DNA from 2 places in the Corynebacterium sp. ED61 genome. Region 1 is predicted to be linked to the other one. Evidence: predicted binding sites of a transcription regulator. Region 1 holds the regulator's gene; the other holds the start of a gene.
What was found. Region 1 encodes LexA, which represses DNA repair genes until DNA is damaged. Its sites were predicted from a motif close to CGAACANNTGTTCG; they were not measured.
Positions count from the first base shown of each region.

Region 2: a site for LexA is predicted at 3,577-3,590, ahead of IM764_RS02850 (HNH endonuclease signature motif containing protein). Genes of this name have one in related genera too.

Region 1 is NZ_JADGIT010000011.1:330-5,820, reverse strand. Features, by position in the region: gene hrpA (ATP-dependent RNA helicase HrpA) at 1-2,431, shown strand, start outside; gene nrdR (transcriptional regulator NrdR) at 2,483-2,938, opposite strand; gene lexA (transcriptional repressor LexA) at 3,712-4,479, shown strand; gene IM764_RS09865 (DeoR/GlpR family DNA-binding transcription regulator) at 4,527-5,342, shown strand; partial or broken gene IM764_RS09860 (solute carrier family 23 protein) at 5,373-5,491, opposite strand, start outside.
Region 2 is NZ_JADGIT010000002.1:165,804-171,294, reverse strand. Features, by position in the region: gene IM764_RS02870 (DNA/RNA helicase domain-containing protein) at 1-684, opposite strand, end outside; gene IM764_RS10330 (carboxymuconolactone decarboxylase family protein) at 1,069-1,245, opposite strand; gene IM764_RS02860 (hypothetical protein) at 1,478-1,669, opposite strand; gene IM764_RS02855 (cation:proton antiporter) at 1,793-3,535, shown strand; gene IM764_RS02850 (HNH endonuclease signature motif containing protein) at 3,708-4,925, shown strand; gene IM764_RS02845 (glycerophosphodiester phosphodiesterase family protein) at 4,932-5,491, opposite strand, start outside.

The sequences.
Region 1 (5,491 bases):
CGTGCTCAAGCTCTGGAACTACCTGCAGCACAATCGTCGGGAACTCAGCGGCAACCAGTTCCGCAAGCTCTGCCAGAGCGAATTCATCCACTACATGCGCTCTCGCGAATGGATGGATTTGGTGCGCCAGCTGCTGACAGTCATCCAGGAACTCTCGTGGAGCATCCCCAACATTGCCCACGTGCGCGACATGGACTTCGACGAAGAAAACATCCATGAAGACGCGGTGCACAAATCAGTACTCACCGGCCTGCTGACTAATATTGGCATGCGGGAAGGCAACTCCAAGCAGTTCACTGGCACGCGCAATACGCACTTCGTCATCCACCCCAGTTCCCAGCTGTCCAAAAAACCACCGCAGTGGGTCATGGCTGCCGAACTGGTGGAAACCTCCCAGGTTTTCGCGCGCACGGCCGGTCCAATTGATCCTGCGTGGGTGGAAACCATCGCGCCACACATGACCAAGACTGTGCATTCCGAACCACATTGGTCTAGCTCTCGCGGCGCAGCGATGGTCCACGAAAAGGTCTTGATGCTCGGATTGCCGCTGGTTGCGGACCGAACCGTCAACCTGGGACGAATCGACAAACCACTGGCGCGCGAACTGTTCATCAGAAATGCCCTGGTGGAAGGCGATTGGACCACGCGCCACAAGTTCTTCCATCACAACCAGGAGTTGTTGAACGAGGCCAGCTTGTTGGAAGACAAGGCCCGCAGGCGGGACATTATTGTCGACGACGACACTCTGTTCCGGTTCTACGATTCCCGGATCCCTGCCTCTGTCACCTCAGCTCGGCATTTCGACGCGTGGTGGAAGAAGGCCCGTCATACCGACGCCGGTTTGCTGGACTTTTCCGCCGATGCGCTAATCGAATCCGCTGAGGGGGCGACAGCCGCCCACGAGTTCCCTGACGTGTGGCAGCAGGGCAGCTTAGAGTTCGAACTCAGCTATGTCTTCCAGCCGGGAGACCCGCGTGACGGAATCACCATGCGCGTGCCACTTCCCTTGTTGGCTACGGTCGATTCCCAAGCCACGCAGTGGCTGGTCAGCGGGCTGCGCAAGGAACTGTGTGTATCGCTGATTAAGAGCTTGCCCAAGCCACTACGCAGGAGCGTGGTGCCCGCTACGGACTTCGCGGAACACGCACTGCAACGTATGACGCCTTTCGACGGAGCCATCGATGCAGCGCTGGCTGATGCGCTTCGGTCACTTGGTGGCAGTGGAATCTCCGCATCGGACTTTGATTGGTCCAAGGTGCCATCCCACCTGCGGATGAACGTGGCTGCCATTGATCGACGAGGCCATGTGGTGGATCAGGACCGCGACGTCGCTGCGCTCCAACAGCGACTCACCTCTCAGGTCACCAACGCTATTGCGCAAGCCGCAGCCCGCAGCCTGGGTTCTGGATCTGATGCGCCCGATCCCGCCGACGCAGCTTCTCATGGTCGCCACGGAAGGCCGAAAAGTGGCGATAAGACTAAGTCCGGGAATGGTCGAGATAAGAATTCTGCGCAGGGTAAACCTGGCGGACGCAACGCTTCAGGACGCGGCGGTGCTGCCACTGGCGGTGTGCTGGCCCGCGCCGCCAACTGGGATGCAGAAAACATAGGGACGGTTCCAGAGACGGTAGAAACCATCGTCGATGGGCAGACTGTGGTGGCCTACCCCGCGATCGTCTCCGTGGACAAGGGCGTGGTGTTACGAGCGTTCCCCACGCCGCAAGCGGCTGCTGCACAGCAGTTCAAGACGGTTTTGACCATGATGACGAAGACGGTAGCCGTCTCGCGCGCACAGATGCTCAAAGGCCTGCCGCTGCGACAGCGCGTTGCGTTGGAGAATTTCCCGTATGTGGGCTTTGACTCACTGTTGGAAGATCTTGTCACCGTGACGTGCAAGAGTATTTTGCAGGAGCACGGACCAGTTATTCGAGATCCAGACCGGTGCGCAGAAGTCATTAACATTGCTCGGAAGCAGGGTGCCACTGGGGTCCGAAAGGCTGTGGTGGAAGTTGCACCTGCAGTTTTGGCGGTTGCGGACATGGCCGAGGAACTAAGGGAGTGGAGTGGCGAGCCCATAGAGGCAATGCGTCAGCAACTGGATTTCTATGTGGGATCTCATGCCGTGGCGCGCCATGGGGTTGCTCAACTTAGGCATGTTCCGCGGTACGTGGCTGCCATGCAGGCCAGGTTGGACCTGATGGAGACTGATCCGGACAAGGAAGAAGTGCTGGACGGGCAAGTCTTAGACGCGGAAAGATACCTGGCTAAGACCCTGGATAGATTGCCTGAGGCGCGAGCGGCTTCTCCGCAGATCAAGGAGATCCACTGGATGATTGAAGAGCTCAGGGTCAGCTTGTTTGCGCAAAACTTGGGTACCGCACGCTCGGTATCTGTCCAGAGGATTAAGAAGGCACTCGACAAGATTCGCTAGGGGTTGTGCTTCAAGGCCTCGGAAGATTCAGTGCTGAGCTCTGCATCTTAGCTAGCTACGGGCGCGGTGAGCGCGGAGTGATTCGATCTCCTGCTCAAAATCCTCTGCGCTATCGAAGGACTTGTACACAGAGGCGAAGCGGAGATAGGCCACTGCATCCAGGTTCCTTAGAGGTTCCAGAATCGCGAGGCCAATTTGGTTGGCCTGCACTTGTGAACCGTGAACAGCGCGAACGTTCTGCTCTACTTCGTGGGCCAGTCTCTTAAGTGCATCATCTGACACATCACGACCCTGGCATGCCCGGCGAACGCCTTTGATCATTTTCTCGCGGCTAAATTCTTCAGTCACCCCGCTGCGCTTAGTAACCAGCAAAACGGAGCGTTCCACGGTGGTAAAACGGGTTTCACATTCGAGACATTCTCGACGACGGCGAATCGCGACACCGCTTTCCACGGTTCGGGAATCAACTACACGCGACTGTTGGGAACTACAAGAAGGGCACAGCACGCCACTCATGCTAGTCCCGATGCAGCGTTTAAAGGAATAGCGGGCTCAAACCCATAGTCAGAACCATGGTCCCCACCGAAAGGGACATACCACCTGGAGAGGTAACGAACTTCTCTACATTCTGCGTCCATCGTTCCAAGAACCTAGATGATGCGTTATCGAACGCTGCAGAAGAATCTTCCACCAGACGCTCGCTCCTACGAACACGCGCTCGTGAAGGAACGATCGCCCTTCCCTGCCCATGGGTGTTCGAACGCTGCGTGGATTCAGGAACTTTCGGAACAAGAAGGTCCGTGAAAGATTCCCGAGGTGGACTGATGGTAGAACCGCTCTGTGCGGGGATCGACGACACGATACGCTCTGCACGTGCAGTACGAACAGAACGGGAATCCGGGCGAGTCAGCGCAGTAGTCATATTGGCCTTCTTTCTTCTCAAACAATCGTCATGAGGACAAACCTCGGTGATTTCATGCATTTGCCACTTCGGCTAGCTCACGCATGTAATTCTCACGACCAGTGCGGCCATCGACTACCTGCGAGCCATCCGAACAGGCACGAAGATCATTAAACTCACCGGCTAGACAACCAGAGTGGATTTAATCGAACACTGAACGCCTTTGGTACGAACGTTCGATTTCATGCCTTAATGGAAAAATAGCACGCCCGTTCTAAACTGTCCATTCATTTTCCAAGCTTTTTCGAACAGATGAACCAGACTAAGTGACGTTGATGAGGTAGGGTGAGAACCACGTCGAAATCTTCAAGGAGCACACATGAGTCCACTTTCTTCCGCCGGAGATGAGCAGCCCGTCGCACCCGAGGCCCGCCGCAAGCCAGGCCGACCCCGTAAGTCCGCAGCAGATAAGGCGGCAAGCGCCAAGGGAAAGGGTCGCGATTCTCTCAGTGAGCGCCAGCGGCGCATTCTAGAAGTCATCACTGATTCCAAGGTGCTGCGTGGCTACCCCCCAAGCATCCGCGAAATTGCAGAGGCCGTTGGTCTGCAGTCCACTTCGTCGGTGTCCTATCACTTGACCCAGCTCGAGGAGAAGGGGCTGCTTCGCCGAGAAGACAAGAAGCCGCGTGCAGTTGATATTCGCGGATATGAATCATCCCCAGGACGGTCTAAGCCAAGCGAAAACGCCACTGAAGCCAGTGATGCGCGCCCTGAAGCCTCGTATGTTCCCGTCGTCGGTCAGATCGCCGCTGGTTCTCCGATATTGGCTGAGGAAAACGTAGAAGCGGTCTTCCCCCTCCCAAATGAACTCGTGGGCAGTGGAGAACTTTTCCTCCTGCAGGTTGTCGGTGAATCCATGCGAGATGCCGGCATCTTCAATGGAGACTGGGTCGTCGTCAAGTCCCAAAAGGTCGCAGAACTGGGCGATTTTGTGGCCGCGATGATTGATGGAGACGCCACCGTTAAGGAATGGCACAAGAACGAAGACGGATTGTGGCTGCTCCCCCACAACGATCTGTTCGAACCAATTCCTGCTGAAGAGGCGGAGATCTTGGGCAAGGTCGTCGCCGTCCTCCGTAAGATCTAGACGAGGTAATCGATTAGCCCTAGGAGAAAGGTCGTCCGCCCATGCCGTTGCGGTCCACTGAACGTCGCCGGCAAATATTGTCGTTGACCGCCGTTAAGGGTCGCGTCACGGTAATTGAGCTCGCGGAGAAGTTTGGCGTCACGGCAGAAACAATTCGGCGCGACCTGGCCACACTCGATGCACAAGGCGGAATTCGCCGAGTACACGGTGGCGCGGTCCCGTCACAGAACTACCGCACGGAATTCACCCCATTCGAATCGCGCGCCCAATCTGCGCTCGACGCTAAACGGCGTATTGCTCGCAGAGCTCTCGAGCTACTTCCGCCTCCTGGCCGCACCTTGTTTCTCGACGGAGGAACCACTACCGCTCTCATGGCAGAAGCTCTCGCCACCTCGGGACTAGAGAGCATCCCCCACGCCCCTACCAGCGGTTATGTTCCTCCCTACAAGCTGATCACGAATTCACTACCCATCGCCAAAACTCTGGCAGATTCCGAATACTTCGATATCCAGCTTCTCGGCGGCAAAGTACGCCCACAGGCGCAAGCGGTCGTAGGCAATATCGCCACCCAAACCATCGCAGTTCTCAGAGCTGATGTGGCATTTGTAGGCACCAACGCTCTTACCCTAAATCACGGGCTCTCCACCCCTGATGAAGAAGAGGGCGCTGTGAAACGCGCCATGGTCACACACGCCGAGCACGTCATAGCCCTCGTAGATGCCACAAAGTTCGGGCTGGATTACTTAGTCAGCTTCGCTGCTATTGAAGACATCAGCACCGTTGTCACTGACCTACAACCACACGAGTCCTACGTCGCCGCACTAGAGAATGCTGGAGTTTCTGTAGCCTTCGCTAAAAAGTAGCCACCCGGTATTCAGCAGTCGCCACCACGACTATTCCGCGCGTGCCGTATTGACGTATCGGCCTTCCCCCACGTGATCGTAAAGCCAACGCATCACTGGATAGCCCACAATGATGCCAACCGAACCCCACGCAATGCCCTCCAGCTGAA
Region 2 (5,491 bases), on a different contig from region 1:
GCCACGGTAGCTCTGCTTGCCTTGGGTCCACAGGAGGTGAGCCTCGTCGACGAGAACTACGTCTGCAATTTCAGCGCCACTTTCGAACGTCGGTTTGTCATTGATGAACTTGGTTGGCTTGCTTACCCTCGTTTCTTCCTTGTCCAATACGCCGAGTCGACGGGCGATATTTTTGTAGATCGTGACTTGCTCATCGTGGTTGACGAGCATGTAGGCGTCGAGGTCTTGGTAAGCGAACAGGTCGTCTTTGTTGTCTTCATTTTGGAAGAGCTCGAAGAATAAGCTGCTGAGCAAGACGGTCTTACCGGCGCCAGCGTCACCAGAAACGACGATTAGTTGCCCGCGCTTACCGGTTGCGAGAGCCTCTTGAATTGCACTATGAATCTCTTGTTTGGCGAGGAGCTGTTGTTCGGAGAGCTTGTGAAATGGAGACGCTTTAAATAGAGCTGAATCGCGGACAATTGATTCAGCGGGAAAGAGCTTCTTGTTTTTGGAACGCAGGCCGTTCCACACGTGGGTGAAAATTTCGTCAAATTCTTCCCGCGTGTAGTAATCCAGCTGTTGGTTCGTTCGCCGATTGTTGAGATGCTTTACGGCGTTCACGCCGAGCATGTAGGTCATCAACCTGTTTTCGATATCCAGGGTTAGTGACTTGTTGAAATGCTCATGGCCAATGATGAACATCTTCGCTGTCTCTGAGTGGGCTAGTCCGAGCCAATCTTCCCGAGACTTCGTATCTACCGTGAGATGTTGACTAGTGCGTGCCTCAATGTTGGAGGTCTCTCCGATGTACACCGAGTACTCCGGCTCAGGATTTCGAACTTTTGGTTGGTCATGCACCACATAAACGGTGGGGAAGCGGAACAGAACTTGATGCTCTCGGTTCCCCTTTGTGTCCTGACGCTCTGCAAACTCCGTCTTAAGCCGCTTGAGGTCTTCTTTTGAATACTCAACCTCATGGATGTAGGGAGTGAGTCTGCTCATGACACCAGTTTCTGCGTATTGCTAACAACTCTAGGGAAGTTTAGTCGTAGACCGGACTCCTGCCATGAGGCCGGAGAAATGACTCTAGGAGTCGTCTCGTTCTTCAAAGACTTCCTTAGCCACGAAGGTGGCGTTGAGTGCTCGTGGGAAGCTGGCATAGACTGCTGCGTGCAAGATCGTTTGGGTGATTTCATCTCTACTAATTCCTATATTAAGTGCTGCACCAACGTGGACCTTCAATTGTGGTTCACATCCACCCAAGGCAGTAAAGTTTCCGAGAGTTACAAATTGCCGTGAGCGAGCATCGCGCCCTGGCCGGCGTAGATACTACCGAAACCGAAAGCTGCGACATGGTGGCCGAGAGCAGGATAGATGTCAGTGAGTGAATCGATGACAGTCTCTCCTTGGTGGCCATCAATCTCAGATAAAACTTTCTGCCCGTGAAGACGGCGGGCAATATCTTCCGGTGAGTCAATGTCATGCTGATTTAGGGTCACTGGTTGAGGCCAATGCGTTCGTAGTAACGCAGGGTATGCGGATTGATCTGTAAATGAGCGGCAGTAGTGCGTATGTCCCAGGCGCACGATTCGTCGTCCCGGGCCAAGTCTCGAAGTCCTTCGATGTTTACCTCGCCTGGCGGATCCACAGCGAGCCGCAAAGCGTCGATTAGTGCCTCGTCATCCATGCTGAAAACTTTAAGTCTTCGAGCGCGCTTCAACGCAAGCCCTATAGCGAGAAATCGCCGTCTCGCTCCCAAGTACACTCAAACCGTTCCCTTCTCGTCGCGCGGGTTTTGAAGTAGGTTCTTGTGGAAATTCTGATCGGCATCGTTGCCCTGATCTTCGTCAGCATCGTCATGGTAGCCATCGGCGAACGCCTCGGTCTACCGTGGCCCACTTTGCTGACCGTGGTGATCGCGGGCGCCATCTTCGTGCCAGGGCTCCCCAGCCTGGACGTGCCCAGTGACATGATCCTGCCGATTTTCCTCCCACCCCTGCTGTGGGCACTCGCGCGACGTACCAGCTGGGCGGTCATCCGTTCGCAGCTTTCGACGGTGATCAGCCTGTCCGTGCTCCTTGTCGTCGCCACAATCGCCGCCGTGACCGGCACCTTGATGCTGATGTACCCCACCCTGGGCGTGGCTGCCGCCGTGGTCATCGGTGCGGCGCTGGCCCCACCAGACCCCGTGGCTGTGGACGCCGTCGCCGAGACCACCGTGGTTCCCCGCCGCCTCACGTCCGCGCTGCAGATGGAAGGTCTTTTTAACGACGCCGCCTCCATCGTCGCTTTTCACGTCGCCCTCGTGGCTCTTCTCGCTGGCGGCGATTTGTCCATCGCGCAGGGGGTGTGGGACTTTGTGGTTTCCGTTGCTGTGGCCGTGCTGATCGGTGTGTTGGGTGGGCTGGGGGCGGCGAAGATGTCCAACATGATGGATTCCACCACAGCGCGCACCGCGTTTAGCTGGATTGTTCCATTCGCGGTGTACATCGTTGCCGAAGAACTTTATGCGTCTGGCGTGATTGCCATCGTTATTGCAGCCGTGGAGATGAATTCCCGATTGAACATCGGTGCCGAAGATAGGCTGTCCGGCCAGGCATTTTGGGAGACGGTGGAGATGGTATTCACCGGTCTGGCCTTTGGACTGATCGGCCTGACTGTCCGCGATGCGATCCACGAAGTGGGCACTGACCTGTGGCACGCCGTGTACGTGGGGTTGATCGTGTCCCTAGTACTGATTGCCGTGCGTTTCTGCTGGATGTTCGGGTTCTACAAGGTCAACAAGCACAAGACGCGCAGGGACATCGCCCCACTGCGCATGAAGGAAGTAGTGGTGCTGACCTGGGGTGGCATGCGTGGGCTGGTGAGCCTGGCGCTGATCCTGTCTATCCCTGGTGGCGCATTGACCAATGCGCATGAAGTCTCCGTTATCGCACTGATGGTGCTGCTGTGCACCATGGTGATCCCCGGCATGACGTTGCCGTGGCTGCTGAACAAGCTGGACCTCACGCAAGGACCAGACGCCCTCAATGATCAGGCTCGGGAGGCACTGATTGCGCGCGGACATCGGGCCGCATTAAAGGAACTCTATCGACATGCCAATGACCTGTCGCCACAATTTGTGGCCTCGATTGAACACTGGTTGACAGAGGAAGCCGATGCGCGCATGGATGCCTCGGCGTCTCTTGAGGCTTTTCGCCGGGCAAAGGCGAAAAAGGCGCTGGTTGCAGAAGGGGAAATCACACTGGATGAGGATGGTCAGCCAGTGGACGCCCGTTGCGAGCGTCTAGTTGAGGAACGCGTGGAGGGCACTGGCGATACCCTGTTGCGCGATGCGGAGGTCGACGTGGATGTATCCGAACTAATTTCTGAACGAATGGCCTATGCCTCGCAAATGCGGGTCAAGGCCACCGAAATTAGGAAGGTTGCCCTGGAGGCTGCGCAGTCTACGGTGCTGGCCGCACGACGCGAGCCGGGGCAGGACCCCGCGATCGTTGACCAAGTTCTTCGGGACATCGACCGCATGCTGATTGCAGCGACGGCGCAGCGCTAGCGTTTTGGGCCATATCCACCGTTTAGCGGCGGGTACTTAATCGAACATCTGTTCTAAACATTACATGTTGTCGAAATAGTTGTCCTGCCCGTTCGTATAGTCATGTGTGAACGTTGTTTCGATTCGTTGATCACCACTACACACGATCTTTTACACGAGGGGCTTGGTTGTTATGGGGGAGTTGTTTTTCGACGCCTGCGCGCCGGACGATCCACTATCCATTCACTACATGAACACTAATCGCGCTGACTACGCGGCCTGGCGCTCAGTGCTGCCGAATCCTGTTCTCGACGATGTGGGGGTGCATTCCTGCCGCATTGCATCAAGGTTGGGGACTTCGGAGACGTTGGCGAGGCAGAACTTTGATGCGCTGTTGATGTTGCACTCGTTTCCGCAGTTGGCGGCGTTGATTGAGCAGATGGCGCACATTGATTTGTGGCGGTTGCGAGCTATTGAGCGGGCGGTGATTGGCGTCGAAGAAGACGCGCTGGAGGCGGTGGACCGGGAGATTACACGCTACCTCACGCCGCGATACGAGGGGCAGCATTTGCCGGGGGCGACGGCGATTCGTAATCGGGTGCGCAAGATTGTGTTGGAGCTTGATCCGGAGGCGGCGGAGCGGGATGAGGATGAGTCGCGCCGGAGTTTGGGGTTCACACCAACCAGCGGCGGGGGAGCCAAGATGATGGGCTACCTGCCGGCTGATGAAGCCAAGACGGTGCACGATTCTCTGAAGGCCATCGCGCGCAAGCACGACTGCTCGTTGGTGGATGCGCTGATCAAGCTGGTGCACGAGAAGGTAGATGTTCGCGTGGTGCTCAACATCTATTCCAATGCGGATGTGGGAGCGAATGCGGATCCGGACTACATGGATGGTGCCGGTCCGCTGTCGCCTGAGGCTGCCGCACGTCAGGCCGCGAATGTCACGAGCATCCGTGATCTGCGCGAAGGCATTGCAGAGCAGATCGTGGATGCCTACGTGGTGCCTGCCGCCATGGCCGCCTACGTGCGGGGGCGCGACGGAACGTGTCGCGGACCTGGATGTTCGATACCTGCCGCCAACTGCGATATTGACCACCGGATCCCCTTCGACGAGGGAGGTTTGACCACTCCGGCAAACTTGCACACCCTTTGCCGTACCTGCCACAACCGGAAGACGGACGGCGTGATGAAAGTGATCATGGACGCCCAAGGCGCGGATCACTGGATCTTCCCCGACGGATCCGTGGTGGTCACGTTGCCAGACGGCCCGATCGTGTGGCCTGGCAAGCGGATGTTGGATGGTCGGTGGCGTCAGAGCTGGGAGGAACGCACGATGCAGCGGCGAGCATTGCGTCGAGAAGAAAACCGACGGGAACACCAAGAACCGCGAGAAAGGAGCATCGCTTAAGGCCTGCTAGGCGATCGTGATGCCTCGGCTGTTCAGGATTTCGGTCGCGCGGGTGGGGTAGTCCGTGATCAGGCCGTCTACGCCAGTGTCGATGATGCGGTTGATGTCATCGGACTCGTTGACGGTCCACGGGATGACCTGGATGCCGTGCTGGTGCGCCCACTGCACATTTTGCTGGTTGACCAGCTTGAAGTTGGGGGACAGGACGTTGGCTCCCAGCTGCTCGGCGGCTGCCACGACATCGCCGTGCACATCGTCGTAATTGATCGGCTCGGTCCACACGGAGTTAGCCTTCCACGTGGTCTCGTCGTAAAGCGCAACGATGTCCAGCTCAGGGGCGGCCTGGTGAGCCAGCGGAAGCGAGCGCCAATCGAAGGACTGGATGGCGGAGCGGTCCACGGCGTTGTTCTGCTGGATCACGGGCACGATGGTGTTCACGAACTCCTCGGGAGTCGCGGAGTCCTCGCGGTTTTCGGCTTCGATCTTGGTTTCGATGTTGAAGCGGACCTGGGGATCGGCGGCAGCGATGTCGAAGACGTCCTGCAGCTGCAGCAACTTGTTTCCCT